DNA from 3 places in the Pseudarthrobacter sp. MDT1-56 genome. Region 1 is predicted to be linked to each of the others. Evidence: riboswitches for the same ligand, from Rfam matches in the RefSeq annotation. Region 1 holds a riboswitch; each other region holds the start of a gene.
The links. A riboswitch is a leader RNA that binds a small molecule or an ion and turns the genes downstream of it on or off. The one in region 1 is predicted to bind thiamine pyrophosphate.
Positions count from the first base shown of each region.

Region 2: linked by a shared signal. The riboswitch ahead of AC50YC_RS06605 (FAD-dependent oxidoreductase) and the one ahead of AC50YC_RS15800 (bifunctional hydroxymethylpyrimidine kinase/phosphomethylpyrimidine kinase) in region 1 are both predicted to bind thiamine pyrophosphate.
Region 3: linked by a shared signal. The riboswitch ahead of AC50YC_RS16690 (ECF transporter S component) and the one ahead of AC50YC_RS15800 (bifunctional hydroxymethylpyrimidine kinase/phosphomethylpyrimidine kinase) in region 1 are both predicted to bind thiamine pyrophosphate.

Region 1 is NZ_JBWZCK010000011.1:107,841-118,286, forward strand. It holds gene AC50YC_RS15760 (hypothetical protein) at 1-57, opposite strand, end outside; gene nadD (nicotinate-nucleotide adenylyltransferase) at 65-709, opposite strand; gene AC50YC_RS15770 (hypothetical protein) at 765-1,004, opposite strand; gene AC50YC_RS15775 (glutamate-5-semialdehyde dehydrogenase) at 1,085-2,440, opposite strand; gene proB (glutamate 5-kinase) at 2,467-3,636, opposite strand; gene obgE (GTPase ObgE) at 3,626-5,212, opposite strand; gene rpmA (50S ribosomal protein L27) at 5,330-5,593, opposite strand; gene rplU (50S ribosomal protein L21) at 5,655-5,963, opposite strand; gene AC50YC_RS15800 (bifunctional hydroxymethylpyrimidine kinase/phosphomethylpyrimidine kinase) at 6,319-7,956, opposite strand; TPP riboswitch at 7,939-8,036, opposite strand; gene AC50YC_RS15805 (Rne/Rng family ribonuclease) at 8,142-10,446, opposite strand, start outside.
Region 2 is NZ_JBWZCK010000003.1:355,560-366,005, reverse strand. It holds gene AC50YC_RS06620 (RNB domain-containing ribonuclease) at 116-1,621, opposite strand; gene AC50YC_RS06615 (ferritin-like fold-containing protein) at 1,663-2,334, shown strand; gene thiE (thiamine phosphate synthase) at 2,369-3,076, opposite strand; TPP riboswitch at 3,103-3,237, shown strand; gene AC50YC_RS06605 (FAD-dependent oxidoreductase) at 3,279-4,637, shown strand; gene thiS (sulfur carrier protein ThiS) at 4,634-4,870, shown strand; gene AC50YC_RS06595 (thiazole synthase) at 4,876-5,694, shown strand; gene AC50YC_RS06590 (4a-hydroxytetrahydrobiopterin dehydratase) at 5,775-6,449, shown strand; gene AC50YC_RS06585 (hypothetical protein) at 6,479-6,781, opposite strand; gene AC50YC_RS06580 (DUF3107 domain-containing protein) at 6,855-7,079, opposite strand; gene AC50YC_RS06575 (TetR/AcrR family transcriptional regulator) at 7,136-7,801, opposite strand; gene moeB (molybdopterin-synthase adenylyltransferase MoeB) at 7,885-9,105, shown strand; gene AC50YC_RS06565 (GNAT family N-acetyltransferase) at 9,206-10,090, shown strand; gene AC50YC_RS06560 (dihydrofolate reductase family protein) at 10,309-10,446, shown strand, end outside.
Region 3 is NZ_JBWZCK010000012.1:102,298-112,743, forward strand. It holds gene AC50YC_RS16655 (DUF1737 domain-containing protein) at 1-84, shown strand, start outside; gene AC50YC_RS16660 (rhodanese-like domain-containing protein) at 81-500, shown strand; gene AC50YC_RS16665 (O-succinylhomoserine sulfhydrylase) at 501-1,709, shown strand; gene AC50YC_RS16670 (glutamate--cysteine ligase 2) at 1,732-2,919, opposite strand; gene AC50YC_RS16675 (UDP-N-acetylglucosamine 1-carboxyvinyltransferase) at 2,996-4,519, opposite strand; gene AC50YC_RS16680 (energy-coupling factor transporter transmembrane component T family protein) at 4,616-5,419, opposite strand; gene AC50YC_RS16685 (ABC transporter ATP-binding protein) at 5,416-7,050, opposite strand; gene AC50YC_RS16690 (ECF transporter S component) at 7,067-7,750, opposite strand; TPP riboswitch at 7,817-7,960, opposite strand; gene AC50YC_RS16695 (heme-degrading domain-containing protein) at 8,154-8,699, shown strand; gene AC50YC_RS16700 (DUF4386 family protein) at 8,691-9,458, opposite strand; gene AC50YC_RS16705 (DUF4235 domain-containing protein) at 9,624-9,887, shown strand; gene mnhG (monovalent cation/H(+) antiporter subunit G) at 9,905-10,321, opposite strand; gene AC50YC_RS16715 (MrpF/PhaF family protein) at 10,311-10,446, opposite strand, start outside.

The DNA of each region.
Region 1 (10,446 bases):
ATCTCTGGCCTGCCGCAGTTCGCGGCGGCTGCGGATTGGTGGCTGTTCCTGACTCATTGCAAACTCATTCGGTGCTGGCGGGTTGGGCTATCTCGGTGCTTCGGTCATAGCGGGCGGCGCCATTGCCGGCGGAGGTGTCCCCGGTGTCCGGGTCCCCGCCGTACAGTCCGTACTTGGCGATGTACTGGACCACGCCGTCGGGGACGAGGTACCACACGGGGTTCCCTGCCGCGACCCTGGTGCGGCAGTCGGTCGAGGAGATCGCCATGGCGGGAACCTCGAGCAGGCTGACGTCCTTGCGGCCCATCCCGTCCAGGACATGGCCGGGCCGGGTGACGCCGACGAAGTGCGCGAGGGACCAGAGTTCGTCGATGTCCTTCCAGGACAGAATCTGGGCCAGGGCGTCGGCGCCGGTGATGAAGAAGAGGTCCGCGTCCGGACGCAGGGTGTGCAGGTCCCGAAGCGTGTCGATCGTGTACGTGGGTCCGGGCCGGTCCACGTCCACCCGGCTGACGGTGAAGCGCGGGTTCGAGGCCGTGGCGATGACGGTCATCAGGTAGCGGTGCTCGGCCTCGCTGACCAACTTGTTCATCTTCTGCCACGGCTGGCCCGTGGGCACGAAGACCACTTCGTCCAAGTCGAACTTGGCCGCGACCTCACTGGCCGCGACAAGGTGCCCGTGGTGGATGGGATCGAACGTGCCGCCCATCACACCCAGACGCAGGCGGCGCTTGGCGCCGCGCTGCTCCCCGATGGCGGAAATATTAGTGCCCTTGGCCGTGATCGTGCTTGTTCGGGTGCTGGCGGTGCGGGTCCGCGTGCTCCTCGACGGCTTCGTGGCGCCTGCCCAGGTTGGAGTAGGACAGCGTGACGAACAGCATGACCATGAGCAGGGCGAACATCACGGCGCCAACGACCAGCGGCGGAGCAATGAGCGGCGCGAGTTCCTCGTGGCCCGATTCGCCAGCGGCGGTGACGATTGTGGCGATCTGCTGCAACAGCATGTTCTCCCCTAGTGAGTTCAAGATTTGACGACGGCGGGTATCCCCGCCATTCCGGACTTCTGTTCCATGTTACAGCGTTGCTAGGCCCTGATCTGGCCCTCGCCCTGGACGATCCACTTGGTGGTCGTCAGTTCCGTCAGTCCCATCGGCCCGCGGGCGTGCAGCTTCTGGGTGGAAATGCCGACCTCGGCGCCCAGGCCCAGTTCGCCGCCGTCCGTGAAGCGGGTGGACGCGTTGACGATCACGGCGGCCGAATCCACCTCCGCGATGAATCGTTCGGCGTTGCCGAGGTCATTGGTCAGGATGGCTTCGGTGTGGCCGGTGGACCAGGTGCGGATGTGCTTGACGGCGTCGTCCAGGCTGTCCACCATGGCCACGGCGAGGTCCAGGTCCATGTACTCGGTGGCCCAGTCCTCCTCGGTGGCTGGGACCGAGTCGACCGTGGCCGGCAGCGCGGCGCGGATCCGTTCGTCGGCGTGCAGGGTGACACCGGCGGCGCGGAGGGCCCCGGCGACGGCGGGCAGCACGGTCGACGCCGAGTGGACCAGCAGGGTTTCCACGGTGTTGCACACGCTGGGCCGCTGGGTCTTGGCGTTCAGCAGGATCTCTACGGCCATCTCCTCGTTGGCGGAGGCGTCCAGGAAGATGTGCACGTTGCCTTCGCCGGTCTCGATCACGGGGACCTTGGCGTTGGTCACGACGGACTGGATCAATTCCCGTCCGCCGCGGGGAATGAGGACGTCGACGCGGCCGCGGGCGCGCATCAGGACGTTGGCGCCTTCACGGCCATACTCGTCGACGCTCTGCACGGCGTCGGCGGGCAGGCCGACCGATTCGAGGGCGTCCCGGAGCACGGCGACGAGGGCGGCGTTGGTGGCCGCAGCGGCGGTCCCGCCGCGCAGGATGACGGCGTTGCCGCTTTTCAGGCCCAGTCCGGCGATGTCCACGGTGACGTTGGGGCGGGCTTCGTAAATGGCGGCGACGACGCCCATGGGAACGTTGACCTGGCGCAGCCGGAGCCCGTTGGGCAGGGTCTGTCCGCGGACCACGTTGCCGACAGGATCGGGCAGGGTGGCGAGGTTCTCCAGCGCGGCGGCGAGGCCCTGGATGCGGGCGTCCGTGAGGGTGAGCCGGTCCAGCAGTGCAGCGGAGGTGCCGTTGGCTTTGCCGGCGGCTACATCCTTGGTGTTGGCGGCGAGGATCCGGGGCTGACTTTCCAGCAATGCGGCCGCGATGGCGCGGAGTCCGCGGTCCTTCCAGGCCCGGTTGGCGCGGGCCATTCTGCGGGCGGCCTGGCGCGAACGGTCGGCGATGGCGTGGACGGCTGCCTCGACGTCGGCCGACGAGGGACGCGCCTTCTCTGTTGCGGGGCTCGGGGTTGCCTGCCGGGCATCGTTGGATTTCTCAGCGGCTTTGGGAATCAGTGCCTCAGTCATCCTTCAAGTCTAGGCGGGCCCGCTCGCTAAACCAGAACCAGATCGTCAACGTGAACAACCTCGCGGTCAAATCCACGTCCCAGGGACTCACCGAGCTCCACCGTGGAACGGCCCAGCATCTGCGGCAACTCAGCCGCTGAATAGTTGACCAGACCGCGCGCAATGACGGTTCCGTCGGCAGCGACCATTTCGACGGCGTCGCCTGCTTCGAAATGACCTTCAACCGCCGAGATCCCGGCCGGGAGCAGCGAGGTGTGGCGGTCGCGCACGGCCTTGACCGCGCCGTCGTCGAGGATCAGCCGGCCCTCCACGTGCGCGAGGTGGGCGAGCCACATCATCCGAACCGGCTTACGTGCCCCGTTCACGGTGAACCAGGTTCCAACGTCCTCGCCAGCCAAGGCTGCCAGCACATTCGCGGTCGACGTGACCATCGCGGGGATACCGGAGTCGGCCGCCATAATGGCCGCCTCGACCTTGGTCTGCATTCCGCCGGTACCGACTCCGGCCTTGCCGGGCGCGCCAATCGTCACGCCCTTGAGGTCCTGGGGGCCGTCGACACGGGGAATCCGCTTGGCGCCCTTCGCCGGAGGGCCGTCATAGAGCGAATCAACGTCGGACAGCAGCACGAGCGCATCCGCACGGACCAGATGGGCCACCAGGGCCGACAGGCGATCGTTGTCGCCGAAGCGGATCTTGTGCGTGGCCACGGTGTCGTTTTCGTTGACCACCGGCACCACCCCAAGGTTAAGCAGCCTGTTCAGGGCGCGAAAGGCGTTCGTATGGTGGCTGCGCCTCATGAGGTCGTCGGCCGTGAGCAACACCTGGCTGACAGTCACGCCGTGGGCTCCAAACGCCTGCGTGTAGCGCGCCATCAAGAGTCCCTGACCCACACTGGCCGCTGCCTGCTGGGTAGCCAGGTCCCGGGGACGCTTGGCCAGTCCCAGCGGCGCCAGGCCGGCAGCGATGGCCCCGGACGACACCAGGATGATTTCCATACCCGCATTGCTCTTGACGGCAAGGGCATCCGAGAGTGAGATGAGCGCTTCTTCGGAAATGCCGCCCTTGATGCTGGTGAGCGAGGACGATCCCACCTTGACCACGATGCGACGCGCCCTGGCAAGCACGCTCCTGTCATCGCAGGGTTCCTCGATTAGTACTGCGGAACTGGCACTCACGTCTGCGGGTTCACTCCCCATTTTCTTCGCCCAGTCCACTCTCCTTGAGCGGCTTGGGCCGGCGTCCGCTGACGGACTCGGTCCAGATCCCGGCCTTGCGCTCGGCTTCGAGCTCTGCGCGGGCCGCGGCCTTGGCCTCGCGGCGTTCGACCTGCTCGTCGCGCTTCTGTCCGCGGGTGGGGCGGTCGCCGATGTCGGCGAAGCGCACGTCCGTGCCGCGCGGCGCGGCCAGCAGTTCGGCGCCGGCCATCATGGTCGGCTCCCAGTCGAAGACAACGCCGTCGTCCTCGCCGATGACGACCATGTCGCCGGGCTTGGCGCCCTGCTTGAAGAGTTCGTTTTCGACGCCGAGCTTGGCCAGGCGGTCGGCGAGGTAGCCGATGGCTTCCTCGTTGGTGAAGTCGGTCTGCTTGACCCAACGCACCGGCTTGTCACCCAGGACGCGGAACAGCGGCTCGAGGTTCTTCTCCTCGCGGCGGATCTTGAAGCCTGATTCGTTGACGGCGCGGGGCTTGAGCACCGGGGCGTGGACCTTCGGCGGGGCGGCGGCGACGGCGTCGCGGGCGGCCTTGACGATTTCGGCCATGGCGAAGCCAAGCTGGCGGAGGCCCTCGTGGCTGGTCGCCGAGATTTCGAAGACCCTGTAGCCCCGGGATTCGAGTTCAGGGCGGACGAATTCGGCCATGTCCTTGCCGTCGGGCAGGTCCACCTTGTTCAGGGCGATCAGGCGCGGGCGGTGGTTCAGCGGGACGACTTCACCGTCGGAACCGGCGAAGCTCATGTCCACGGCGTACTTTTCCAGCTCGGCTTCGATGACGGCGAGGTCCGAGAGCGGGTCGCGGTCCGATTCGAGCGTGCCGCAGTCCAGGACGTGCACCAGGGCGGCGCAGCGCTCGACGTGGCGCAGGAAGTGGTGGCCGAGGCCCTTGCCTTCGCTGGCGCCTTCGATGAGTCCCGGGACATCGGCGATGGTGAAGCGGACCTCGCCGGCCTGGACCACACCGAGGTTCGGGATCAGGGTGGTGAAGGGGTAATCGGCGATCTTGGGCCGCGCGGCGGACATGGCGGCGATCAGGCTGGACTTACCGGCGGAGGGGAAGCCGACGAGGGCGATGTCGGCGATGGACTTCAGTTCCAGGACGACGTCGCTGGATTCGCCTTCGATGCCGAGCAGCGCGAAGCCGGGGGCGCGGCGCTTCTGCGAGGAGAGCGAGGCATTGCCCAGGCCGCCTATGCCGCCGGCGGCCGCGATGTATTCCGTGCCTTCGCCGACGAGGTCCGCGAGGACCGTGCCGTCCTTGGACTTGACCACGGTGCCCTCGGGGACCGGGAGGATCAGGGTTTCGCCGTGTTTGCCGGCGCGCCAGTCGCCCATGCCGGGGCCGCCGTTGGTGGCGTGGCGGTGCGGGGCGTGGTGGTAGTCAAGCAGGGTGGTGGTCTGGGGGTCGACGCGCAGGATGACGTCCCCGCCGTTGCCGCCGTTGCCGCCGTCGGGACCACCGAGCGGCTTGAACTTCTCGCGGTGAACGGAGACACAGCCGTGGCCGCCGGTACCGCCGGATACGTGCAGTACTACCCGGTCTACAAAGCTAGCCACGTGGATCTCCTCAGTGCTGTTCCCCGGGTGTCCAAAGACTCCCAAGATGATTGTAATGCGGTTAAAACACCGGTGGAGCGGACCTAATGGTCCGCCCCACCGACTTAAGACTTGTTGTTACTCTGCAGCTGCTGCAGCCACAATGTTCACAACGCGACGACCGCGGCGGGTGCCGAACTCGACAGCGCCGGGGGTCAGGGCGAACAGGGTGTCGTCGCCGCCACGGCCAACGCCGGCGCCCGGGTGGAAGTGGGTGCCACGCTGGCGGACGATGATCTCGCCTGCGGAAACTACCTGGCCGCCGAAGCGCTTGACGCCGAGGTACTGGGCGTTCGAGTCACGACCGTTGCGAGTGGAACTCGCGCCTTTTTTATGTGCCATTTGGAAATGCCTGCCTTAAAATTCTGGGGAATCTGCTGAAAACCTGAACAGTAACGATTAGTTACTTGATACCGGTGATCTTGACCTTGGTCAATTCCTGACGGTGACCCTGGCGCTTCTTGTAACCGGTCTTGTTCTTGAACTTCTGGATGACGATCTTGGGACCGCGAAGGTCCTCAAGGATCTCAGCCGTAACCTTTACCTTGGCCAGGTCCGAAGCTGCAGACGTGACCTTGTCACCGTCTACCAGGAGCAGTGCGGGCAACTCAAAGGTGCTGCCGGCTCCACCGGGGACGCGGTTCAGGGTAACGAAGTCTCCAACGGAAACCTTCTCTTGGCGGCCGCCTGCGCGGACAATCGCGTACACCACTGGGGAACTCACTTCTCTCGACGTTTATTACTAGATTTGCGTGCGGAACCTGGGTCCAAAGTTTTTGGTCCGGCTCACGCTGTGCCTCTACGCCGGTGGGTTCCCCGGGGGGACCCATGAGCTATCCCGTGGACAATCGCACTCGGAATTCAAGTGGAGCGTCCTCAAGGTCATAACCCAAGTGTTGGCGTAAGCACCGAAGATCTAGACTACGCTAATTTTGCCTTCGGCCGCAAATGAGGCTGGTTCCGAAGGGAGGTACGTGGTAGGCGCCACTCTGTATGGACAGGGTGTTGCCGCAACGACTTCCGGAACCGTGCCCACCTATCGTACAGGCTCCGCCCGGCGCCCTAGGTCAGGCGTGCAGCCGCGGCGCGTCGAAGAATTCGACCTCATACCGGGCGGACTGCCGGAAGGCCGTCGTCATGGCCTGCCGTTCGCTCTCCGAGGCCGCCAGTCCCGCCGCGTCGGCGTAGGCGACCGCCTGCCGGGTGGCGGCGGCGAACTCCTCATCCGCGTAGGTGCGCAGCCACGCCGCATAGGGGTGCGCGTCCGGGGCGCCGGTGGCGAGGAACTGTGCGTGCAGGGTCTCCCCTACCTCGGCGTAGAGCCAGAAGCACGGCAGTACAGCGGCCACCAGGACCCCGTAGCTGCCGGAGACCGAGGCCGCCAGCAGATGGTCCACATAGGTCTTCGTGACCGGCCCCGGCGTCACCCCGGCCGAGCGGGTGCCCAGCCAGGTGCGGTGCAGCTCGGACTCGACTTCGAGGCAGTTCTGTGCGGAACGGGCCCAGAAGAGCTGCTCGGCCTCCGTGGGCGCGATCGCCGCGGCGCGGGCCAGGACGCGGGAGTAGCCGTTCAGGTACAGGGCGTCCTGGGCGAGGTAGTAGGCAAACTCCTTCTCCGGCAGCGACCCGTCGGCCAGGGCCTTGATGAAGTCCAGTCCGTAGATCGCCGCCAGGTCCCCGGTGGCCGCTTCCCGGAGCGCGGCGGCGAAGGTACCCGCGGCCAGGACGCGCCCGGTCCTGCCATGGTCCTGGGTGTGCTGCTGGACGTGGTGGAAATGATGGACCGGGCCGTTGCCGGTTCCGACGTCGAGGTCCGCCGAGCTGCGCAGGGCCTCCTGCAGCCAGGGCTTGACCTGGCGGAGCGCGGCCTCCCAGTCCCCCGGCCCGGCTTGTCCCATGATTCTGGCCTGCACGGTCGCCATCGCCGAGGACAACGAGCATCCGGTGCCGTGGCTGTTGCGGGTAGGCACCCGCTCCCCCGGCACCACAACGACGTCCTGGACCAGCAGTCCTCCGGTGTTCACCAGCGCATCCGGACAGCCGAAGACGACGTCCGGATGGCCCTCGTTGCCCGGATCGCCCTGGCTGTCCCCGGCGCCGCTGCCGCCGTCGAGGTGGCCGCCCTTCACCAGGACCGTCGCTCCGGTCTGGGCCGCAAGCCGTTTGCCCTGCTGCAGGGCCACGGTCCAGTTCCCGGCGACGGGCTCGTGGAGCAGGAGGGCGAGTTCGGCAAGGTTGGGGGTGACCAGGTCCGCGTACGGCAGCAGCTCCTGCAACGCCGTCTCGGCGGACTCCTGGAGCAGCCGGTCGCCGCTCGTCGCCACCATCACCGGGTCCAGGACGACGACGGCGGGCCGGACCTTCTCCAGCCAGCTGCGGACGGCGTCGATCACGGCCGCATCCCCCAGCATCCCGATTTTAACGGCGTCGATGCCGATGTCCTGGCTGACGGCGTCCAGCTGTGCCGTGAGGAACGCTGCCGGCGGGACATGGACGGCGCTGACGCCTCGGGTGTTCTGCGCGGTCAGGGCGGTGATGGCCGCCATGCCGTAGCCGCCGTGCGCGGCGATGCTTTTCAGGTCGGCCTGGATCCCGGCGCCGCCGGAGGGGTCGGAACCGGCGATCGCGAGCACCCGCGGGATCCGGGGCGCCGAAGGGGCAGGGACACACGGAAGAAACGTGGAGGTGGTGGTCAAGAGAGACATCCCTTCGCCGGTGCTAACCGGACAGGTTCAACGGGTCTGGATCTCAGCCGGCTCGATGCGCGGCACCCCGTGTCAGGGATCCAGCCTAGCCGCATCCCTTAACGAAGTCGCGGGTGCGGCCCGGACCTGGTCGTATTGCTACGCCGTCCGGACCGCACCCGCGGCCCTGCTGAACTGTTCCGGTGCTAGAGCTCCGAGGCCGGAACCCCGACTCCGAGGATGATCGGTTCGCTCGCGGCAGGCTTGGCCGCCGGCGTGGTGGCCGCCGGGACCTTGGCCTCATGCACCGAAACGGCGGCGGACTGCCGGGTTTCCTGGCGCTGTTCCACCGAGGTCTCGTTGGCTGCGCCCTGGGCGCGGCTGGCGCTCCGGTTGCGGCGTCCGCGGCGTGCCCGGGAGGTGCCGGCCTCGGCTTCCGCTTCGGTCTGGGAACCAGGCGCCTGGGCGCGTCCCGGTCCGGTTCCGCCCGTGCGCGCCGGAGCGGCCGTTGCGGTCCGGGCTGCCGGAGCCTTCGTTGCCGGCGCATTCCCGGTCGGGGCGGCCGGTTCCTGCGCGGCCGGAGCCGTGGCTGCCGGTGCTGCCTCGACTTCACCCAGGTGGGCGAAGGCCTCGGTCAGGAGGTCCAGGGTGAGCGCGGGCGCGCTGGTCTCGTCGGCGTGTTCCACGAACGGCAGGGCGACCTGCTCGCCGCCGAACGTCAGCACGGCGGCGGGACGACCGGCAGCTTCCTCCGTGGCGGCCAGCTCGACGGCTGCCTCGATGGCGGCCTGGCGGGTCCCGGCGTCGGCAGCGGTGGCTGCTTCCCCGTCATGAAGGTGGGCGGCGTGCGCCGCTGCGGCGATGTTCGCCAGCGCGGCGCGGGTGGCCTCGGCCTTGGCGTGGCGCTCGGCCTCGGTGGGCTCGGCGTGGACTGCTGCCGGGGCGGACTGCTCGTCCGTGCCCTGGCTGCCCCTGCCGCGGCGGCGGCCCTTGCGTTCGGTCCGCGCGGCGGCGGGCTGGTGCTCAGTCCGCGGAACGTGGTGCTCGGCCGCCACGACGTTGGCGCGGCGGTGCTCCACCGGCTCGTCGTGGGTGACGATGCCGCGGCCGGCGCAGGTTTCGCACTGTTCGCCGAAGACTTCCAGCAGCCCGGTGCCCATCCGCTTGCGCGTCATCTGCACGAGGCCCAGCGAGGTCACTTCGGCGACCTGGTGCTTGGTCCGGTCCCGGCCCAGGCACTCCACCATGCGGCGCAGCACCAGGTCGCGGTTCGATTCGAGCACCATGTCGATGAAGTCGATCACGATGATGCCGCCGATGTCGCGGAGCCGGAGCTGCCGCACGACTTCCTCGGCTGCTTCGAGGTTGTTCTTGGTGACGGTTTCTTCGAGGTTGCCGCCGCTGCCGGTGAATTTGCCGGTGTTGACGTCCACCACGGTCATGGCTTCGGTGCGGTCGATCACGAGGGAGCCGCCGGAGGGCAGGAAGACCTTGCGGTCCAGGGCCTTGTGGATCTGCTCGTCGATGCGCCACGCGGCGAAGATGTCAGTGTCCTTGGTCCACTTCTCCAGCCGGCCCACGAGGTCCGGGGCCACGTAGGTGACGTAGGCCTCGATGGTGTCCCAGGCTTCCTCGCCGGAGACGATCAGCTTGGAGAAGTCCTCATTGAAGACGTCACGGACCACCTTGATCGTCAGATCGGGTTCGCCGTAGAGCAGTTCGGGAGCGAGGATCTTGGTCGAGGTCGACTGTCCCTCGATGCCCTCCCACTGGGCGCGGAGGCGGTTGATGTCGTGCGTGAGCTCTTCCTCCGACGCACCCTCGGCGGCGGTGCGGACGATGACACCCGCATCTTCCGGCAGGCGGTCCTTGAGGATCCGCTTCAGTCGGTTGCGTTCGACGTCGGGCAGCTTGCGGGAGATTCCGGTCATGGAACCGCCGGGAACGTACACGAGGTAGCGGCCGGGCAGCGAGATCTGGCTCGTGAGGCGGGCGCCCTTGTGCCCGACCGGGTCCTTGGTGACCTGGACCAGCACGGAGTCGCCGGACTTCAGCGCGTTCTCGATCCGGCGCTGCTTGCCCTCGAGGTTGACGGATTCCCAGTTGACTTCACCGGCGTAGAGCACGGCGTTGCGGCCGCGTCCAATGTCGACGAAGGCTGCTTCCATGGACGGCAGCACATTCTGGACCTTGCCCAGGTAGACGTTGCCGATCAGGGAATCCTGCTGGGTCTTCGACACGAAGTGCTCGGCCAGGACGCCGTCCTCGAGGACGCCGATCTGGATTCTGTCGTCGCGCTGGCGGACGATCATCTGGCGGTCGACCGATTCGCGCCGGGCCAGGAACTCGGCCTCGGTGATGACGGTGCGGCGGCGGCCGGTGTCGCGGGATTCGCGGCGGCGCTGCTTCTTCGCTTCAAGCCGGGTGGACCCCTTCAGGGACGTGACGCGGTTGTTGACGGGCGCCTCGGTGGCTGCGCGGGGTGCACGGACGCGGGTCACCGTGTTGGGC
Region 2 (10,446 bases), on a different contig from region 1:
CGAAAATCAAGGAAATCAACGACCGGGCATCCATATCTACCCTTCCAGTCTAGCCGCACGCGGCCCGGATCCTCGACTGACACCGCAGGCGGCGCGCGGGAGCACAACCGATCGCTTAGCCCACCAGCTCCAGCCGGACCTCGCGGGTGGCAATGTCCGAGGACACGATCCGCACCCGGACCTGGGTGCCGGGTTCCAGTTCTCCGGGGCAGCGGGCGGTGACCGCGGGCTCGGCGATCTGCACGATCCCGGAGGGTCCGTTGCCGTTTCCCGGCTTGGTGCCGCCTCCTCCGTTACCGTTCTTTCCGTTCGCGTTCTTCCCGTTGCGGGGGTTCTTGGACCCCGAGATCACGACGGCGTCGAACTCCTGCCCGACGTGGTTCACCAGCAGCGCCGCCTCGACGGTATCGAGGGAGAGGCGCTCCAGTTTGGCAGCAAGCTGGTCCGAGGTCGCCATGATCGCCGGAAGGGAGGGAAGGGCCTCACGGGCCCAGTCCGGGACAGCCATGCCGTTGCTCAGCGCCTCGCAGATGACAAGGACGAACCGGTCGATCAGTCGGCGCAGCGGGGCGGTGGAGTGGGCATAGGCAGCGCCGATGGCGGCCTGGGTGGCGGCGTCGGGCACGGTCCCGTCGAAGGGGGTGTAGCCGGCGCCGCGGAACAGCATGCCGGCGGAGTGCACGATCGCCAACTGCCGGGGGTCCGTCGGATCGAGCGTGCGCAGGTATTCGCCGTAGCTCACTTCGCCGTCCCAGGGCTTGCCCAGGGCGCGGGTCTGGCGGTGGAAATGCGCCAGCGAGGCCTCATCGGGGGCCGGCATGGTGCGCAGGATGCCGACCTTGCCCGCCAGCATGATCTCCGCGGCGGCCATCCCCGTCATCAGGGAAATCTGGGCGTTCCAGTCCTCCACGGGCAGCGGAGGCGCGGCGGCGATCCGGTAGCCGCCGTCGGGCAGCTGTTCGATTTCCTGTTCCGGCATGTTCAGGCTGGCGCCGCCGCGGAGCCGTTCCAGCTCAACCCGCTTTATCCCGACTTCCTTGAGCAGCTGCAGCACGGGCGCGGCGGTGCCGGCGTCGAGCTCGGCCTGCACCCCCCGGTAGTTGAGCTTCGCGCGGCTCCGGACCGTCGCGCGGCGGACCAGCACCGCGGACACCCCGGCCGCGGCGTCCAGCTCGAATTCCCAGACAAACGCAGCGCAGTGCTGGCCGGCGAGCAGGCTGCCGGCTTCTTCGCTGATGATTTCCGGGTGCAGTGGAATCCGGCCATCCGGAGTGTAGAAGGTCTGGCCGCGGCGGCGGGTTTCGGCGTCGAGCGCCCCGCCGGGGGCCACGAAGGAAGGGACGTCGGCGATCGCGTAGAAGACCTTATAGCCCTCCCCGGAACGGTCAATGAAGAGGGCCTGGTCCAGGTCGGTGGAGGACGCTGGATCGATGGTCACAAACTCGATGTGCGTGAAATCCAGCTCCGGCAGCTCATGCCCGGCGACTGCCTCCTTGGCTTCCCGGAGTGCGTCCTCAGGGAAGGGGCCCGGCAACTCCAGCGTCGTGCGCAGCGCGTTGAGCGCCTCGGCCAGTTGGTTCTTCTGCTGGTGGACACTGGGGGTCAAGCGATGATGGGACACGAAAATCAGATTAGCTTCATTTACGCCATTAGTCTTGGATCATGAGCACATCCCCGGCTGATCCTGCCCATTACAACAGCTTCCTGATGGATCTGCTCGGCGTGATGGCTTACGGCGAGCTTTCCGCCTTCGAGCGGCTCTCCTCCGATGCGCGGTATTCACCCACCCTGCACGACCGTGCGGTGCTGGGCCGGCTCGCCGTGATCGAGTTCCAGCACTATGAGCTGGTGAGCGCCAAACTCGACGCCATGGGCCTGGATGCGGAGGCCGCCATGCTGCCGTTCCAGCCGTCCGTGGACCACTTCCACGAACGCACCCGGCCGGCGGACTGGTACGAATCCCTGATGAAGGCGTACGTCATCGACACCGTCTCCGCGGATTTCTACCGTGCCATTTCCCGCTACGTCGACGCCGGAACCCGGACCCTGGTGGAGCAGATCCAGTCCGATGGGGGCGCGACGGCGGTGCTGCGGGAGCGGATCAAGACCGCCCTTGCCGACGACCCGCGGCTGGCTTCGCGGCTGGCGTTGTGGGCGAGGCGCCTGCTCGGGGAAGCACTGACCCAGGCGCAGCGGGTGAGTTTTGAGCACGCCTTCATCGGGGGCCTGATCGGCGCGGACGAGGACCGGTCCAAGGAACTGGTCCGCGAGCTGATGGCGGAACTGGCGGCGAACCACTCACGCCGGATGACCGAGCTCGGCCTGGCCGGCTGAGCGGACGGACCGGACCGGACCCAGTTCCCCGCGTTCAGTTCCCCGCGGCGTCGAGTGCCGCGAGCAGGGCCCGGGCGGCGTCCGCGGGATCGTCGGCTTCGGTGATGGCGCGGACCACCACGATTCTCCGCGCGCCCGCCTCCACCACCTGCTCCACATTTCCAAGGTCAATGCCGCCGATCGCGAACCACGGCACCTCGCCCGCGACTTCGCCCCGGGCCTGGCCCTCGGCCAGGGCCGATGCCCGGCGGGTCGCGTCAGCCGCGTAGCGCACCAGATCAAGCCCGACGGCGGCGCGCCCCGGCTTGGTGGGGGTGGCCCACACCGGCCCGACACAGAAGTAGTCCAGGCCAGTGCGGCCGGTGGAGGCGGCGATGGCTGAGTCCACCTGGTCCGGGCTGTGGGTAGAGAGCCCGATCGCGGTGTCCTCGCCCAGGAAGTCCCGGGCAGCCCCGAGGGGGATGTCCTTCTGCCCGATGTGGAACACCGGCGCCCCGGAGAGCGAGGCCAGGTCCGCCCGGTCGTTGACGGCCCAGAGCCGGTCGTGACGGCGGGCCGCCTGGTGCAAAACCTCCAGGAGTTCCAGCTCCTCGGCTGCCTCCAGGGACTTGTCGCGAAGTTGGATGATGTCAACGCCGCCGGCAAAGGCCGCGTCCACGAAGGCCGCGAAGTCGCCCCGGTCCTGGCGGGCCCCGGTGCAGAGGTAAAGGCGGGCAGTGGCGTGGGCGGCATCCTGGCTCATGCGTTCAGCCTAGTTCCTCTAAACTGGGCGAATACCGCGGGAGCCCGCCGCAGCCGATCACGCCACAGGCGTCCGGCGCGCACGGGCTGAGAGGGCGTCAGAGCCGACCGCTTGACCTGATCCGGTTAGTACCGGCGTAGGGAAGGAATCCTTCTTGGGCCACACATCCGTCCGCGGCACGCCCGCGGGACCTGAAGCAGCGATGGCCGATGACGCCGAAACCCCGGAATGTTACGACGTTGCCGTGATCGGCGGCGGAGTCGTCGGCCACGGGATCGCCTGGGCAGCGCGGCTCTCGGGCCGTTCGGTCGCCCTGATCGACGATGCCCCCGGAAGCGGCGCCAGCTGGGCGGCTGCCGGCATGCTCGCCCCGGTGAGTGAACTGCACTACCAGGAGGAAGCTCTCCTCGAGCTCATGCTGGAATCCTCCCGCCTTTGGCCGGCTTTCGCCGCCGGACTGGATGGCGGGCTGGACGGCGGAGCAGACCGTGGAGCCGGGCGGGCCGGGACAGACGACGGCACGGGTTACCTCACGACGCCGACTCTCGCCGTGGGTGCCGATGCCGCCGACCGCCGGGCGCTCGCGGACCTGCGCGCCGTCCAGCAGGGGCACGGCCTTGCCGTGGAGCCGCTGACCGTCCGGGAGGCACGGCTACGTGAGCCGCTGCTGAGCCCGGGCATCTCCTGCGCTTTCGACATTCCCGCCGACCACCAAGTGGACCCGCGCCGTCTGATCGCCCGGATCGGCGGACTCCTGGCCGCCGACAGCCGCTGCCGGATCATCAGCCGGCGCGCTGCCGGGCTGCTCTGGGCGGACGGACGGGTGACGGGCTCCAGCCTCGTCGGCGGCGGCACCGTCCGGGCCAAAGAAACCATTGTGGCCAACGGCCTGGGCGCCGCCGCGCTCAGGGGCCTGCCTGCCGGACTCCGGTTGCCGCTGCGGCCGGTCCACGGCGACATCCTCCGGCTCCGGGTGCCGGAGAAACTGCGGCCGCTGCTGACCGCGACGGTGCGGGGACTGGTCCGTGGCGTGCCGGTTTACCTCGTTCCCCGGCAGGACGGCACGGTGGTGATCGGAGCCACCCAGCGGGAAGATGACCTCGGAGCCGACGACCAGACGAAAGCCACGGACCGCGGCAACCCTTCCGGCGGCAACCAGGCCGGCGGCGCCGTGTCCGCGGGCGGCGTCTACCAGCTGCTGCGCGACGCGCAGCAGCTGGTCCCCGCCGTCGCCGAACTGGAACTGCTCGAGGCCACGGCGCGGGCCCGGCCCGGGACTCCGGACAACGCGCCGCTGCTGGGCCGGGTCGCTGATCCGCAGCACGGGGACGTGGCGGGACTCATCATCGCCACCGGGTTCTTCCGGCACGGCATCCTGCTTACCCCCGCTGCCGCGGAGATCTGCCGGCAACTGCTGGACGGCGTCGCGGACCCCCGCTGGGCGCACTTCCGGCCGGACAGATTCGCCACCGGACCGCAGGTCACCGGCACGCAGGAAACAGCCCCCCGGAATACCACCAACCGGGACACCACCCCTGAGCACAGCAAGGAAACGGTATGAACATCCGACTGAACGGAACAGAGCACTCGCTCGCCGACGGCGCCTCGGTCAGCACCCTCGTCAGCCAGATCACCGGCCGGCCGCTGGCCCCGAACGGCCAGTCTGCGGACGGCGGGAAACTTGGGGTCGCCGTGGCCCGCAACGCGGAGGTGGTTCCGCGCAGCCAATGGCACGGCACCGCGCTCGCCGACGGCGACGACATCGAGCTGGTCACGGCGGTACAGGGAGGATGAGCAACATGGCGGAAACCACACGGGCCGCGGAACAGGCGGTCTCACCGGCGGCGGCAGATCCCTTCACGGTCGACGGCGTGCAGTTGGGGTCGCGGCTGATCATGGGCACCGGCGGGGCGCCGAGCCTGGACGGGCTGGGGGCCGCGCTGCTGGCCTCCGGCACCGAGCTGACCACCGTCGCGATGCGGCGCTACTCGCCGGCGGAGGCAGGGTCGCTGTTCCAGCTGCTGCTGGACCACAACATCCGGGTGTTGCCCAACACCGCGGGCTGCTTCACGGCCAAGGACGCCGTGCTGACGGCTGAACTGGCCCGCGAAGCCCTCGAAACGGACTGGGTGAAGCTGGAAGTCATTGCCGACGAGCACACCCTGCTGCCGGATGCCGTGGAACTCGTCGAGGCCACCGAACTGCTCGTGGGCCGCGGGTTTAAGGTCTTCGCCTACACCAACGACGACCCGGTGCTGGCCCTGAGGCTGGAAAACCTCGGCGCCGCCGCGGTGATGCCCCTGGGCGCGCCGATCGGCACCGGACTGGGCATCCTGAATCCGCACAATATCGGGCTGATTGTTTCGCGGGCCTCCGTGCCCGTGGTCCTGGACGCCGGGATCGGCACCGCCTCGGACGCCGCCCTGGCCATGGAGCTTGGCTGCGACGCCGTGCTGCTGGCCACGGCCGTGACCCGCGCGCAGAATCCGGTGCTGATGGGGGAGGCCTTCAAGCACGCGGTGATCGCCGGTAGGCTGGCCAAAAGGGCCGGCAGGATCCCGCGCCGGGAGCACGCGCTGGCGTCCTCGGCTATGGAGGGCCGGGCCGAATTCCTCTAGGGCCGGAACCGCTCAGCCCGCACACCTTGCGGTTGGGGCCATCCGGGGAAGGCCCGGCCCGACGCAGCAAGGAGCCCGCCATGGCAGCCCCAAATGACATCCTCAGCGAGAGCCAGGTCGACGCCGCCCTGGCGCAGCTGCCGGACTGGAGATACCGGCTCGGCGGTCTCGTTACGGCCTACAAGGCACCGACGGCGGCCGCGGCGCTGGAGCTGATTGCCGCCGTCGGACGCTTGGCCGAGGAGCAGAACCACCACCCGGACCTGGATTGGCGCTACAACCGGGTCTTCCTGCGCTACAGCTCCCACGACGCCGGGGACGAAGTCACACGGCGGGACGTCGCGGCCGCGACTGCCGCCGGTGCGGCGGCGGCCGGAGTCGGCGCCACCGCGGAACCGGGCCTGTTCCGGACCGTGGAGGTGGCCATCGATTCCGAGGATCCGGCCGCCATTGCGGAGGTCTGGCGGGTGGCTCTCGGCTACCGCCGGGGCGGCGCGAACGACCTGGTGGACCCGTTCGGGCGTGGCCCGACGCTCTGGTTCCAGGAGACGTCCACTCCCAGTCCCAACCGGGTGCACCTGGACATCCACCGCAGCAGGGCCGAGTCGGGTCCCGTGCTGGAGAAAACTGCGGCCGCCGGGGCCTTAATGAACCGTGACCACGCACCCAACTGGGTGGTGGTCACGGATCCGCAGGGAAACCAGCTGTGCCTGTGCACTGAAGCAGGCCACGGTCCCGGCGTGCCGGAGGCATGAGCTCCGGCGGCCGGCCCGCTTCCCGGCGGCTAGTAGCGCAGGATGGCGGTGAGCCGTGCGGTGTCGCGGCTGGTGCGGGTTTTGCCCAGGTACAGCACCGCCGCCACGGAGGCGGCGGCACCCAGGACCATGGGGAGCACCCACGGAATCCAGGTCAGCCCCGGCTGGTAGCCAAGTCCGGCGGCCATGAAGGCGATCCAGCTCAGCATCCCGACGGTCAGTGAGACCCCGGCTGGCACGGCGATCCCGTACTTGGCGTGGCGCTTGTCGTTGGCCCACACCACAAAGCCCGCGGCCACGGTTACCAGGGCGACCACAATCAGGGAAAGCATGTCGGGACTCCTTGCGGTTTGGGGAACCGGCCAGCCGGCAGGGGTGCTGCCGGCGCACAGGGGCGGCTGGTGGTTAGAGCGCGCCGAAACCGACGCGGCGCGTTTCCTCGGCGCCGATTTCAACATAGCCCAGGACGTTCGCGGGGATGATGATCTGGCGGCCCTTTTCGTCGGTCAGGCGCAGCTCCGTGCCCTTCGCGATGGCCTCGCCGACCACCTTGGCAACGGCGTCGGCCTCCTGGGACGATTCCAGGACAATTTCGCGGCCGATGTTCTGTATGCCGATCTTTACTTCCACAGCAAGGCCTCCCAGCCAATCAAAGTTTTTCTCAGGGTGTTATCTCTATTTGTAGTCTAGGTTTCCTTGGGGAAGCGGGAGATTCCGCGCCAAGCTAAACGGTAGATGAGATCGCTGGCCACATCGAGGTCAAGATTCCCGTCGGTTTCCAGCCAGTACCGGGCGCTGACCTGCGCCATTCCGGCGAGACCGCGGCCCAGCAGCTGGGATTCCAGTTCGGGCAGCTTGGTGTCCTCGGCGATGACCCGGGCGACGGCGTCGGCGAAGGTCTTGTTGAAGGCTTCCAGCCGTGCACTGACATCGGCGTCATTGACGAGGTCGGATTCGAAGACGAGGCGGTGCGCCTGGTCGTCACTGGCGATGAAGCGGAAGTAGGCCCGCATCACTGCCTGGACACGCTCGTCGTTGTCCGTGGTGGAATTGAGCGCCCCGAGCAGCAGCCCAATCAGTTTGCTCAGCTGGCTGTCCAGCAGGGCCAAATACAGCTCGCGTTTGGACGGGAAGTGCTGGTACAGCACCGGCTTGCTGACGTGGGCGGTCTCGGCGATTTCGTCCATCGCTGCCCCGTGGTAGCCGTTGGCAACGAACACTTCCTGGGCCGCCGCGAGCAACTGTGCCCGGCGCTCATCGCGGGGCAGCCGTGCCGATCGCTGTCCGCTGCGTGCCGGGACGTCCGGTGACTTTCCGGCATTACCCCGCTCAACCGGTGCCTGATGAACCACTGTGGGCCTTCTTTCCTTGCTGTTACGTCCACTTTACGTGCCGGTAATATGACCTGGCGGCATCTTCGGGCATAGATTGAAGTATGGCTTCCAAGTACACCCCCAGCCCAGCCTCCGCGACCCCGGAAACAGCATCCAGGGCGCCCGGACCGCTGGTGGAACCGGCCGACGGTTTGAGCCCGGACGAGGTGGAGCGCTACTCCCGGCACCTGATCATTCCGGAGATCGGGTCCATCGGGCAGCGCCGCCTGAAGAACGCCAAGGTCCTTGTGATCGGCGCCGGGGGCCTGGGCTCTCCCGCGCTGCTGTACCTGGCCGCCGCCGGGGTGGGAACGCTGGGAATCGTCGACGACGACACCGTGGACCCGAGCAACCTCCAGCGCCAGGTGATCCACGGCGTGGCGGACGTGGGCCGGCCCAAGATCGAGTCGGCGCGCGACGCCATTGCCGCCCTGAACCCGCTCGTGGAGGTCCGGCTGCACAATGTCCGGCTGGATGCCTCCAACGCCCTGGAACTGTTTGCCGGCTACGACCTCATACTTGACGGCGCCGACAACTTCGCCACCCGCTACCTCGTAAACGACGCCGCGGCGATTCTCGGCAAGCCCTACGTCTGGGGTTCGATTTTCCGCTTCGACGGGCAGGTCAGCGTCTTCTGGGAACAGTTCGGGCCTACTTACCGTGACCTGTACCCGGAGGCGCCGCCCGCGGGCTCGGTGCCGTCCTGCGGGGAAGGCGGTGTGTTCGGGATGCTCTGCGCCGCAGTGGGCTCGCTTATGGTGACGGAGGCCGTCAAGCTGATCACCGGCGTCGGGCGTTCCCTGCTGGGCCGCGTGGCGCTTTTCGACGCACTCGGCGGGACCTGGCGCGAAATCAAGGTCTCCCGGGATCCCGAGGCTGAGCGGATCACGGAATTGACCGACTACGAGGCTTTCTGCGGCATCACCCCGGCCGCCGCGGCGGGCACCGAACACACTGTGACGGCAACGCAGCTGGCCACGATGCTGGCCTCCCGCACAGCCGGACTCAAGGACTTCCACCTGGTTGATGTGCGGGAAACAGGGGAGTACGACATCGTCCGGATCGATGGGGCCGTGCTGATCCCGCAGGGCCGGATCCTGGCCGGCGAGGCCTGGCCTGAGCTGCCGCAGGACACGGACATCGTGTTCCACTGCAAGGCCGGGACCCGGTCCGCGGCCGTCCTCGCCGCTGCCCGGGCTGCCGGTTATGAGCGCGTCAGCCACCTCGACGGCGGAATCCTTGCCTGGGTGCGGGACGTGGAGCCGGACAAGCCGGTCTACTGATCCGGCCAGCCCGAAGTGAACCGTTGCGTAGGGGCCGGTGAGATGTCGGTGCGATGGTGATTGTGCGATTTGGCTCGGTTGGAATGGGAGACGAGGACTCATGGATGTCAACGTGAGAACGCCGGACGTCAACGAGCTCAATCAGATATTTCGCGTGCTGAAGCAGTGGCAGTACGACGAGGGACCACTACATCTGCATCCGGGCGACTTGGGCTGGTACTCACTCCGTGGAGCTGCTGCCACTGCCGCTGCGACACGGGTGTGGTCGTATGGTGGCACGGCTCTGGCGATCGCGCTCGTCGACGGCCCCCAGTTGTTGCGATTCGCGATGGACCCGGCGCGGCACCAGGACGAGTCTCTCGCCGTTCGCATCGTCGCGGATGTCGCTGAGCCGGCGACTGGTGTCCTCGATGCAGGAAGCGCGACCATCGAGGCGCGCGGCGCGTTGGCTCTCTCCGAGCAACTCGCGAAGGAGGGGTGGTTGCCCGACGAGCCGTGGACACCGCTCCAGCGTAATCTGGCAGCACCTGTCGAGGTTGCAGGTCTCCGGATCGAGACCATCGAACCAGTTTGTACCGATGAGTGGGTGTCTGTTCACTGGTCGGCCTTTCGCGGAACGCCCATCCCGGACGGGCGGCTTCGCAACTTCGTAGATGGATGGCGGGCAGCCGCGGAGGGACCATTTCTTGACTCCGCGCGCATCCTGTCGCTCTACGACGACAGCCATGCAGTCGCCGTCGCCGCGGTATGGTCTGCTGGCGCCGGGCGTCCCGGTCTCATCGAGCCGATGGGGGTGCATCACGAGCACCGCGGTCGCGGGTACGGCACAATCATGACGCTTGCAGCCGCGGCGGCGCTTCGCGAGATGGGCTCATCCAGCGCCACAGTCTGCGCAGAGAGCTCTAGCACTGGCGCCGTATCCACCTACCTGGCGGCCGGATTCTCCGCCCATCCCGAGGTTACCGACTGGCGTCGCGATCCGTGACGCCTCGACGGTGGCCCCCAACGCAGCACTGGACCGACACAAGCTGACCGGAACGCCATCCTTCACCGGGCAGCTCAGTCGAACGGTGACCGAAGGCTATGGCATCCAGATCATTGGCAGTTACGGTGGCTCCATGAGGGTCAGGATGCTGCCGATCATGTGCGGGACGACAGAGTTCAATGACGCCCTCGACCACTACGAGACGAAAGGCTGGCGCCGTGCGGAAACTGATCTACGGCATGAATATCACCCTGGACGGCTACATCGCCGCGGCCGGCGACGACATCGGCTGGGGCGGGCCGAGCGACGAACTGTTCCAGTGGTGGCTCGACCAAGAGCGGGCTAGCAGCCTGTCG
Region 3 (10,446 bases), on a different contig from region 1:
CTGCCGGCGGCGATCGCCAGCGCCGATGCCGCCGTCGCCAACGCCGTTGATGACCTCGAGTTCGACGGCGAGGGCCACGCGTGAGCTACGCCGGGGACCTCAGCCCGCAGGAGGCCTGGGCCAAGCTGGAGAAGGGCGCCATCCTGGTGGACGTCCGCACCGAGGGCGAATGGGCCCACATCGGCATCCCCGACACCGCGGCCGCGGGCACCAAGCGGAACGATCCGCTCTTCATCCAGTGGAACCTGGCCGGCGGCGTCCCCAATTCCCAGTTCGTTGAGCAACTGAAACTCCAGGCTCCCGAGGGCGAAGGCACCGAACTGGTCTTCCTTTGCCGGTCCGGCGCCCGGTCCATCGCCGCGGCGATTGCCGCGACGGACGCCGGTTTCATTTCCTACAACATTCTTGAGGGCTTCGAAGGCGAACCGGACCGCCACGGCGAGCGCACTGTCAACGGCTGGAAGAACCGCGGCCTGCCCACCAACCTCGGAGAGCACTAAGTGACCTTCAACCCTGATGCCGCCGGCTGGAGCGCCGACACCCAGGCCGTCCGCGGCGGACTCGACCGCACCGGTTTCCAGGAAACGTCCGAACCGGTCTTCCTGAACTCCGGCTTCGTCTACGAATCCGCGGCCGCCGCGGAGCGCGCCTTCACCGGCGAGGACGAGCGCTTCGTTTACTCCCGCTACGGCAACCCCTCGGTGGCCACTTTCCAGGAACGGCTCCGGCTGCTCGAAGGCACCGAGGCCTGCTTCGCGACCGCCTCGGGCATGTCCGCGGTCTTCACTGCCCTCGGGGCCCTGCTGGCCGCCGGCGACCGGGTGGTCGCGGCCCGTTCGCTGTTCGGATCCTGCTTCGTGATCCTCAACGAAATCCTTCCCCGCTGGGGCGTCGAGACGGTCTTTGTGGACGGCCCGGACCTGGAGCAGTGGCGGTCGGCGCTGTCGGAGCCCACGACGGCGGTCTTCTTCGAGTCGCCGTCGAACCCGATGCAGGAAATCGTGGACATCGCCGCCGTGAGCGGGCTGGCGCACGCCGCCGGGGCGACGGTCGTCGTGGACAATGTCTTCGCCACCCCCCTGCTGCAGCGCTGCGGGGAGCTCGGCGCCGATGTGATCGTGTATTCGGGAACCAAGCACATCGACGGCCAGGGCCGGGTGCTCGGCGGGGCGATCCTGGGCACCAAGGAGTTCATCGAGGGCCCGGTCAAGCAGCTCATGCGCCACACCGGCCCGGCCCTTTCCGCCTTCAACGCCTGGGTGCTGACCAAAGGGCTGGAGACCATGGCCTTGCGCGTGAACCACTCCTCCGCCTCCGCGCTGCGGCTGGCCGAATGGCTGGAGGAACAGCCCGCGGTCAGCTGGGTCAGGTACCCGCTGCTGCCGTCCCATCCGCAGTACGATCTGGCTGCCCGGCAGATGAAGGCCGGCGGCACCGTGCTGACCTTTGAGCTCTCCCCGTCCGCCGGGCGTTCGGCGAAAGAGGCCGCGTTCGCGCTGCTGGATGCGCTGCGGATCATCGACATCTCCAACAACCTGGGCGATTCGAAGTCCTTGGTCACCCACCCGGCCACCACCACGCACCGCGCCATGGGGCCCGGGGGCCGGGCGGCGATCGGGCTCAGTGACGGCGTGGTGCGCCTCTCCGTGGGCCTTGAGGACATTGAGGACCTGACCCGCGACCTCGGCCAGGCGATGAAGCAGGTCTAGGACTGTTCCGGCCCGCGGTGGGTCAGCCGCGGCGGACCCGGCCCAGGGATGAGTCCCCGTCGGTGAGGTCCCCGGTGACGGTTCCCCGCAGGGTCACTTCGACGGCCCGTTCGACGACGGCGGCCAGGCCGCCTGCGTGGTACGGCTCCCGCTGCAGCTGCGACCCGGTGCCCTCCGCCAGGATCCGGCCGACGCCCGCCCGCACCAGCTCCAGCTCGCCCTGTTCGGCCAGCACCGGTGCGACGAAATCCACCAGTGCGTGGACCACCTCCGCGGCCGGGGCCGGGGTGAAGGTCCCGAAGTCCAGCAGCTGCCCGCGCAGTCCGCAGTTGCTGGCCTGCCAGGCCGCCATCCGCAGCAGCAGCGTCGGCACCGGGGCGGGGTCGACGCCGTCGTTCCATTCCCGGGACGCCGATTCCACGAGCGCGCGCACCAGCACGGCGATCAGCGCCGCGTCCTCGGCGCGCAGGCAGACATCGGCGACCCGGATCTCCACGGTTGGATGATTCCGGCACAGCCGCGCGTCGAAGTAGACCATTCCCTCGTCCATCAGGACGTTGCTTTCCACCAGCCGGGTCACCAGTCGCCGGTAGACCGGCAGGCTGCCGAAGATCATCGTGGGACCCGACCCCGGCCAGCGGTTCCACGCCTGGGTGCGGTAGCTTTCGAATCCTGTCTCCGCGCCGTTCCAGTAGGGGGAGTTCGCGCTGAGGGCGATCAGCACGGCGAGCTTGTCGCGGATCCGGTCCATCACGGCCACGCCTTCCTCCGGAGACTCCACGAAGGTATGGACGTGCAGTCCGCAGGTCAGCTGGTTCCGGACCGTGAGTCCGAAGCGCTGCTGCATGGTCAGATAGCGCTGATTCGGCGTCAGGTGGGTGGCGGAGCCCTGCGGCGAGGTGGCGAGGGCGGCGACGCGGCCGCCGTGCACCTGGGCGGCTTGGTCCGCGTGGGCCCGGCCGTGGTTGAGCTGCCGGAGCAGTTCGGTGTAGTCCAGGCACGGCCGCGTCTGGGTTTCGATCTGTTCCAATTTGAGTTCATAGCTGAAATCGGTGCCCTCGCCGATGTCATGCAGCCGTGCCGGGTCGACCGGGCCCGCGTCCTGCCTGGGCGGGACCAGGCTGGGCAGCATAACGCCGGCGAGGGCCAGCAGCATCCCCGTTTCCGGGTCCACTATCAGCAGTTCTTCCTCCACGCCGAAGGTGCGCATGTCTCTATTGTGCGACACGATCCGCCGAAACGCTCGGGGGCCTTGGACCCGGGCGGGTTCAGCGGGTTCGGCGGATTCAGTCTTGGAAGTACTCGATCTTCGCGCCGAGGGTGTTGAGCCGCTCGGCCAGGTCCTCGTAGCCGCGCTCGATCACATAGATGTTGCGCAGTTCCGAGACGCCGCGGGCGGCCAGCATCGCCAGCAGCAGGCAGGCCGCGGGCCGGAGTGCCGGCGGGCAGCCCACCTCGGCCGCACGCCACTTGGTGGGTCCATTGACGTAGATCCGGTGCGGGTCCAGCAGCTGCACCTGGGCGCCGAGCTTGTTCAGTTCGGTCAGGTAGATCGCCCGGTTGTCATAGACCCAGTCGTGGATCATCGTCTGGCCCTGGGCAGTCGCGGCGATGACCGCGAAGAACGGCAGGTTGTCGATGTTCAGCCCGGGGAACGGCATGGGGTGGATCTTGTCCTCGGGGGCGCGCAGTTCCGAGGTCCTGGTGGTGACGTCCACCAGCCGGGTGCGCCCGTTCCGGGCCAGGTACTCGCCGGAGACCTCCAGCCGCTGGCCCATCTGTTCCAGCGTCGCGAGTTCGATTTCCATGAATTCGATCGGGACGCGCCGGATGGTCACTTCCGAGTTCGTGACGATGCCGGCGGTGATCAGGCTCATCGCCTCGATCGGGTCCTCGGACGGGAAGTATTCGATGTCGGCGTCGACGGCGGGGCGCCCGGTGATCTTCAGCGTGGTGGTTCCCACGCCCTCGATCCCGACGCCGAGCATCTGCAGGTAGAAGCAGAGATCCTGCACCATGTAGTTGGGGCTGGCGTTGCGGATCACGGTGGTGCCGCTGCGGTGCGCGGCGGCCATAATGGCGTTCTCGGTGACGGTGTCGCCGCGTTCGCTGAGCACGAAGGAGCGGTCGCGCCCGTCCGACGGCGGCGCCTGCACGGCGTAGAAGCCGGCCGTGGCGTCGACGCTGAGGCCGAACTGGCGCAGCGCCTGCATGTGCGGCTGCACGGTGCGGGTGCCAAGGTCGCAGCCGCCGGCGTAGGGCAGCCGGTACTCGCTGGATTCGTCCAGGAGCGGGCCCAGCAGCATGATGACGCTGCGGGTCCGGCGGGCCGCCTCGACGTCCATCGAGTCGAGGTCCAGCACGGCCGGGCGGCGGATCTGCAGGTCGTTGGCGTTGAGCCAGGTGCATTCGACGCCGATGCTGGTCAGCACCTCGACGATCCGGTTGACTTCTTCGATCCGGGCGAGCCGCCGCAGGGTGGTGGTGCCGCGGTTGATCAGGCTGGCGCAGAGCAGGGCGACGCCGGCGTTCTTGCTGCTGTTGACGTCGACGGAGCCGGACAGGGTGCGGCCGCCCTCGACCCGGAGGTGCGTCATGGCCGGCCGGCCCACCTTGACGATGCTCCGGCCGAAGATGGACTCGAGCCGCTGGATCATTTTCAGGCTCAGGTTCTGCTTGCCCTGTTCCATGCGGGCAATCGCGCTCTGGCTGGTTCCCAGCTCGGCGGCGAGCTGCCCCTGGGTCCAGCCTTTCTGGCCACGGGCGTCGCGGAGCAGGGCTCCGACTTCTTCAGCAGTCTCGTAAGTCATACCCGAAAAATATCACGGATGATTTATTTTTCCCCGTCATTCCGGGCGCAACGCCTCGAATCTCACAGAAATACCCGCGTCGTGCGATAACGGCCGCTACTGCCGTGCGAGGAAGACCATGTTCCAGGTCCCCGCTGCGAGCGAGGCGGCGACGGCGGCGCCGGCAATCAGCACCCCTCCCAGCAGCACCCAGGCGTCCACCCCGCTGAACGTCGATGTCCGGGCCCAGGTCCGGTGCGCGCCGCCGAAGCCCCGGGCCTCCATGGTGACCGCGAGCCGGGAGGCGCGCCGGACAGCCTGCACCAGCAGCCCGAAGCTCTGCCCCAGGGTGGCGCGGAGCCGCTGCAGCGGACTCCCGTGGGAGCCCACGCCGCGGGCACGGCGTGCCATGCCGATGGTCTGCCATTCTTCGGCCATAAGCCCCACCAGCCGCATCGCGGCCAGCGTCCCGAGGACGAAGCGGTGCGGCAGCTTCGCCTTCTGCGCGAGGGCGTCGGCCAGGTCCGTGGGGTCCGTGCAGCTCATCAGCAGCACTGCTGGCAGGGCAATGGCCAGGCCGCGGAGCATGAACCCCAGCCCGAGCTCAAGGGATCCTTCGCTGATGGACCAGATCCTGGCGTCCAACAGGATGCTCCCGCTGTCCGGCGCCAGGATCGTGGTGCTCCAACCGCCCAGTGCGGCGGCCAGGATCAGCGGCCAGCCGCGCTGCCAGAGCAGGCCAAGAGTCAGCCCGGCCAGCGGAAGGATCGCCAGCTCGAAGGCCAGGGCCACCGAGGCCGACACCCAGTCGATGGACAGTGCCAGCACCATCGTGATGAGCATCACGGCGGCGAACTTTGCCAGCGGGTTGGCGCGGGTCAGCAGGGCATGGTTGCCGCGCAGGGTCAGTTCCTGCCTCATGGCGCGGCGACCTTCCCGGGTTCCTGGTGTTCAGGGGCCCGGAGGCTCAACTCGGTGCCGCCCAGGACCTCGCTGAATTCGGCATCGTGCGTCACGGACACGACGGCGGTGCCGTCGTCGAGCAGTTCGGAGAGGAAGGAAGCCAGTTCCGCCCAGGTGTTGGCGTCCTGGCCGAACGTGGGTTCGTCCAGGACGAGCACCTGGGGATGCGCGGCGAGGACGGTGGCCACCGACAGGCGCCGTTTTTCGCCGCCCGAGAGCGTGTAGGGGTTGGCGTCCACCAGCTCCGTGAGCCGCAGCCGCTCCAGCAGTTCGTCCACGCGCTCCTCGCCGCGGCCCAGGTGCCGGGGCCCGAACATCAGCTCATCGAGCACCCGCCCGGTGACGAACTGGTGCTCGGGTTCCTGGAACACGGTGCCGATCCTGGCGATCAGCTGCTGCGCCTTCCACCGGTACGGATCGATCCCGGCACCGGCGCTGAGCTCCAGCGTGGCCGAAACCGTGCCGGACACGGGTGCGAGCAGGCCGGCGAGCGTAAGGGCGAAGGTGGACTTCCCCGAGCCGTTGGGGCCGGTGATGGTCAGGGCCTCCCCGGCCCGGACCTGGGCCGTGATACCGGACTGCACGGGCTGCGGCGGGATGGGCCGGAAGCCGCCGCGCAGACCGGCCCGCCGCGGCCGTTCGCGCGACACGGCCAGGTTTTCCGCGGCCAGCAGCAGACGCCCCGCGGTGCTGGCACCGGGTGCGATCCCTCCCAATGCGCCGGACGTGCCGGCATCCCGCGCGCCCCCGCGCGCCCGGGTCTGCGGGACGTACCCCGGCACCCAGACTCCTGCCGCGGTGAGCATGTCCCGTGCCTGCGCCAGGACCTGGTCCGGCGGCCCGTCGACCAGGACGGCGGAGTCCGTGGCCGATCCCGGCTGCAGCACCACAATCCGGTCCACCAGCTCCTTCCAGACCGAAACCCGGTGCTCCACCACCACCAGGGTGGCTCCGGTCTTCTCCAGGCAGCGGCCGACGGCGTCGCGGACTTCCAGGACGCCGGCCGGATCCAGATTGGCGGTGGGTTCGTCGAGCAGGATCAGCCCGGGGCGCATCGCCAGGATGCCGGCGAGCGCCAGGCGCTGCTTCTGCCCGCCGGAGAGCGCGGACGTCGGGTGGTCCAGCGGCAGCCGGCCCAGCCCGACGTCGTCGAGCGCTTCCGCTACCCGTGACCAGATATCCCCCGGGGGCACGGAGAGGTTTTCCGCGCCGAAGGCGACGTCGTCGCCGAGGCGAGAGAGCACCACCTGGGTCTCCGGGTCCTGCTGCATCAGCCCGGCCCGGCCCCGCCGGGACCGCGGCGGGGCGCCGTCGATGAGCAGGCTGCCGGTCTCGTCCGCGTCCTCGGGGTCCGCCGCGGGGCCAGGCGCGTGCTCAGCGCCGCCCGCGGAGCTGTCGCCGAGCACCCCGGCCAGGGCGTGGAGCAGCGTGGATTTGCCGGCACCCGAGGGTCCCAGCAGCAGCACGCGCTCCCCGGGCCGGATGTCCAGGTCCAGGCCGCTGACGGCGGGCCGGGACCGGCCGGCGTGCCGCCAGCCCCAGCCGCGGGCGGCGATTGTGGCCGGGCGTACTGTATCTGAGGATGTCATGGTCAGTGTGCGGACGTCAGACGGGCTCCGTGGCGGCCTTGCGGGAGGCGAAGGAACTCAGCACGCCGGTCCGGGCCAGGCCGCGGGTGGCGAGCCAGGACAGCCCGCCGGCGATCACGGCGCCGGAGATGGCAGTGAAAATGATGTACGCGAGCTTGTCGCCGCCGGCGTAGGCGATGTTCCAGCCCCAGGGCAGGAATGAATCATTCAGACCGCAGAACAGGCCCGCCCCGGCACCGGCGAGCAGGGACACCGGAAGGTTGAACTTCCTGTACATGAAGGCGGCGAAGACCAGTTCGGCGCCAAGACCCTGCAGCAGGCCGGAGATGAGCACCGTGGTGCCGTACTGCGAGCCCATGATCAGCTCGCCGGTGGCGGCCACGGCTTCGCAGAACAGCGCTGCGCCCGGCTTGCGGATGATGAGCATGCCCAGCACCGCGGGGATCATCCAGCCGCCGGCGTAAAGCCCGGTGAGCGGCGGGTAGAACGCGTTGACGGGGGCGGAAATGATGTTGGCGCCCTGGGACCAGGCCCAGAAGATCACGCCGCCGGCCACCGCGATCAACGCGGCCACCACAATGTCCACTACACGCCAGTTATGGCTGCGTCGGGCGGGCGTGGTGGCAGGTTGATGCCTGGCGGGTTCGTGGTTGGCAGGTTCTTGCTTGGCAGGTGTGTGCTCGGCTGATGTGTCAGTCATATCGTCCTCCTGAGGAACAGGAGGGGAGAGTGACCCGGGGCCCGCAGCTTCCTCCGCCACCCCGCGCACTCTGAGAACTCGACTCCCTTGCGCCGGTACTAACCGGATCAGGTTCGAGGGTCTGCGGCTGTCCGCACTCTCAGCGCCCACCTGTGGTTTCCCCGGATTCCTCCGGTGATGCCCGACGGCGGCGCTCCCCTGTCGTATCTAAATATCGCCCTTGTGGGCGTGGCCCAGTTTACACCCGTGGAGCGTTGTTTTCCGGGGCCGGCCGTCACAATCCGCCGGTGCCCGCGCCGGTGACCCGGAACGGCCCGCTTGGTAGAGTCGGCAAAGCACGGGAACGCCGGACGCCGCGGCCGGCCGGCCATCAACGGCGGTGAACTAACGGAAGCTGAATCATTTGACCAACTCACCAGTGCCCTCCCCCGACTACGACCCGGACTCGGCGGAACCGCAGCCGCACGGTTCCCTGGGTGCGCTCATCGGCCGCATCCTGGCGGAAATGGATGAGCTGCAGTTCAGGTCCTTCAGCAAGGACGACGCCCTGGACCTCGGGCTCCTCCTGGTTGAACTCGGCCGGCAACGGTCCCACCCGATCGCCATCGACATCACCAAAGGCGAGCAGGTGCTTTTCCATGCGGCGCTGGAGGGCGCCACCCCGGACAACGAACGCTGGATCAGGGCCAAACAGCGCACAGCCGTGCGGTACGAAGTCCCGTCGCTGCTGGTCGGTCTCCGGGCCCGGGCCGCCGGAGGAAGGATAGAGGACAACGAATGGTTCGACCAGCAGGAGTTCGCCGCGCACGGCGGTGCCTTCCCCATTTATCTGCGCGGAACGGGGATGGTCGCCACCGTCACGGTCTCCGGACTGCCGCAGAAAGCCGACCATGAGCTGGTGGTCGAGGCCCTGTCGGAAATCCTCGGCCGCTCCGCGCGGTCAGACTAGCCTGCCGGAGCTGCCGCTGCTCCGGGGTGTCCGCGCGGCCAGCCGGATCAGGGCCAGCCCAACTGCCACGAACCAGACCCATAACAGCACCCCGTAACCCCAGTAGAACTCCGGAACCGCGTCGCGCAGCGCCTCCGCGACGACGCCCAGGCCGCCGGTGGCGATCCCGAGCCAACCCAGGGTCCGCGGCAGCACACCTTTGAGCATGACGACGGAGATCAGCAGGATGCCAAGCGCTGACAGGACGCCGACGACGGCGGGGGTGTTGTTCTCCGCAACGATGGCCTCGGCGGCGGTCGCGTAACGGAGCCGGGCTGCATCATCGCCGGCCGCGGTGTAACGGTCGCTGAGGTACACGAGCACCAGGGAGCCCCGGCTGGTGACCGGGACGGCGAGGATCAGCGCCCACGACAGGCCGCCGATGACGGTGGCCAGCAGGGCCAGGCTCTTATCCAGCGGGGCGAGCGCCGCAAACAGGGCCACGAACACCAGCACCGGCAGGATGTTCGGCACAATCCACAGCAGCTGCTCGGCGAGGTAGACCCCCTTGTTCCCCGCAATGAATTCCAGCGTCTCGGAGCCCCCGTGGACCGGGGGCGGGGCGGCGAAGTCCAGGACCAGGGCGAGGATCAGCAGCGCCACGAAGAGCGCCGAGGCGATGCCGGCCCAGAAATAGAGCCGCCGCCAGGTCTGGCCGTCGGTCGTAGGGGCGGTGGGCGGCGAGGCGTGGCCCCGCGGTCGGGTTTTGGGCTGGTCCATGCTCGAAGGTAGGACCGGGCCGGACCCGCCGGACAGGGGCGTTGGTCCCGGCCCGCCCGGGATCCAGTCCGGGATCCCGGCGGGTCCCGCGTCCCTGGCTGAACCGCCTGGCCAGGAACGCTAGGCTAGGGGAAGCCCTGTTTCCTCCCACAAGGAGTCCGAAGTATGAACATCTTCATCAAGCTGCTCGGCACCGGCATCAGCCTGCTCGCCGGCTTTGTTGGCACCAAGCTCGTTGACACCGTCTGGGAGAAATCCACGGGCAACAGGCCGCCCAAGGGCCACGACGACGATGTGCCCACCACGCTTCGCTCGGCCCTGACCTTCGCGCTGGTCTCGGCGTCTGTCAGCGCGATCATCCAGGTCCTCGCCAACCGCGGCACCCAGCGCGCGATCACCCGCTTCGCCAAATCCCAGGACCTGGTTTAGGGCGCATCGTCTAGCCCTCAGCGCCCGTCGGTGGCCGCGTCGCCGTCGTCGTCGGTAAAACCGCGTTTGCCGGCCGCCTGCTGCACCACTGCCTCCAGTTCATCTGTGCTGAGCAGCTCCGGGTGCAGGTGCTTTGTCCGGTAACCGGCCCGGCCGACCATATGCGCGGACACCGGCACGGTGAGCAGCTGGAAGATCCACGCCACCACCAGCACCGGCCACACCCACCAGGTGCGCATCTGCAGGCCCAGCGCGAAGAGCAGCAGGAACAGCCCCAGCACCTGCGGCTTGGTGGCTGCGTGCATGCGGGTCATGAGGTCCGGGAAGCGGAGCAGGCCCAACGCCGCGGCGAGGGACATCAGGGCGCCGACCACCATAAAGACCGCCGAGACAGCGTCGATCACGGTATCGGCGGAAAATGTCTCAGGATTCACTGGTCTTCTCCCGACGGTCGGCAACGAAGCGGGCGACCGTGACGGAGCCGACGAACCCGATGAGGGACACCGCCACCAGCAGCATGAGGCTGTTCAGGTGCCGGTTCGCAGCCATGTCGATGCAC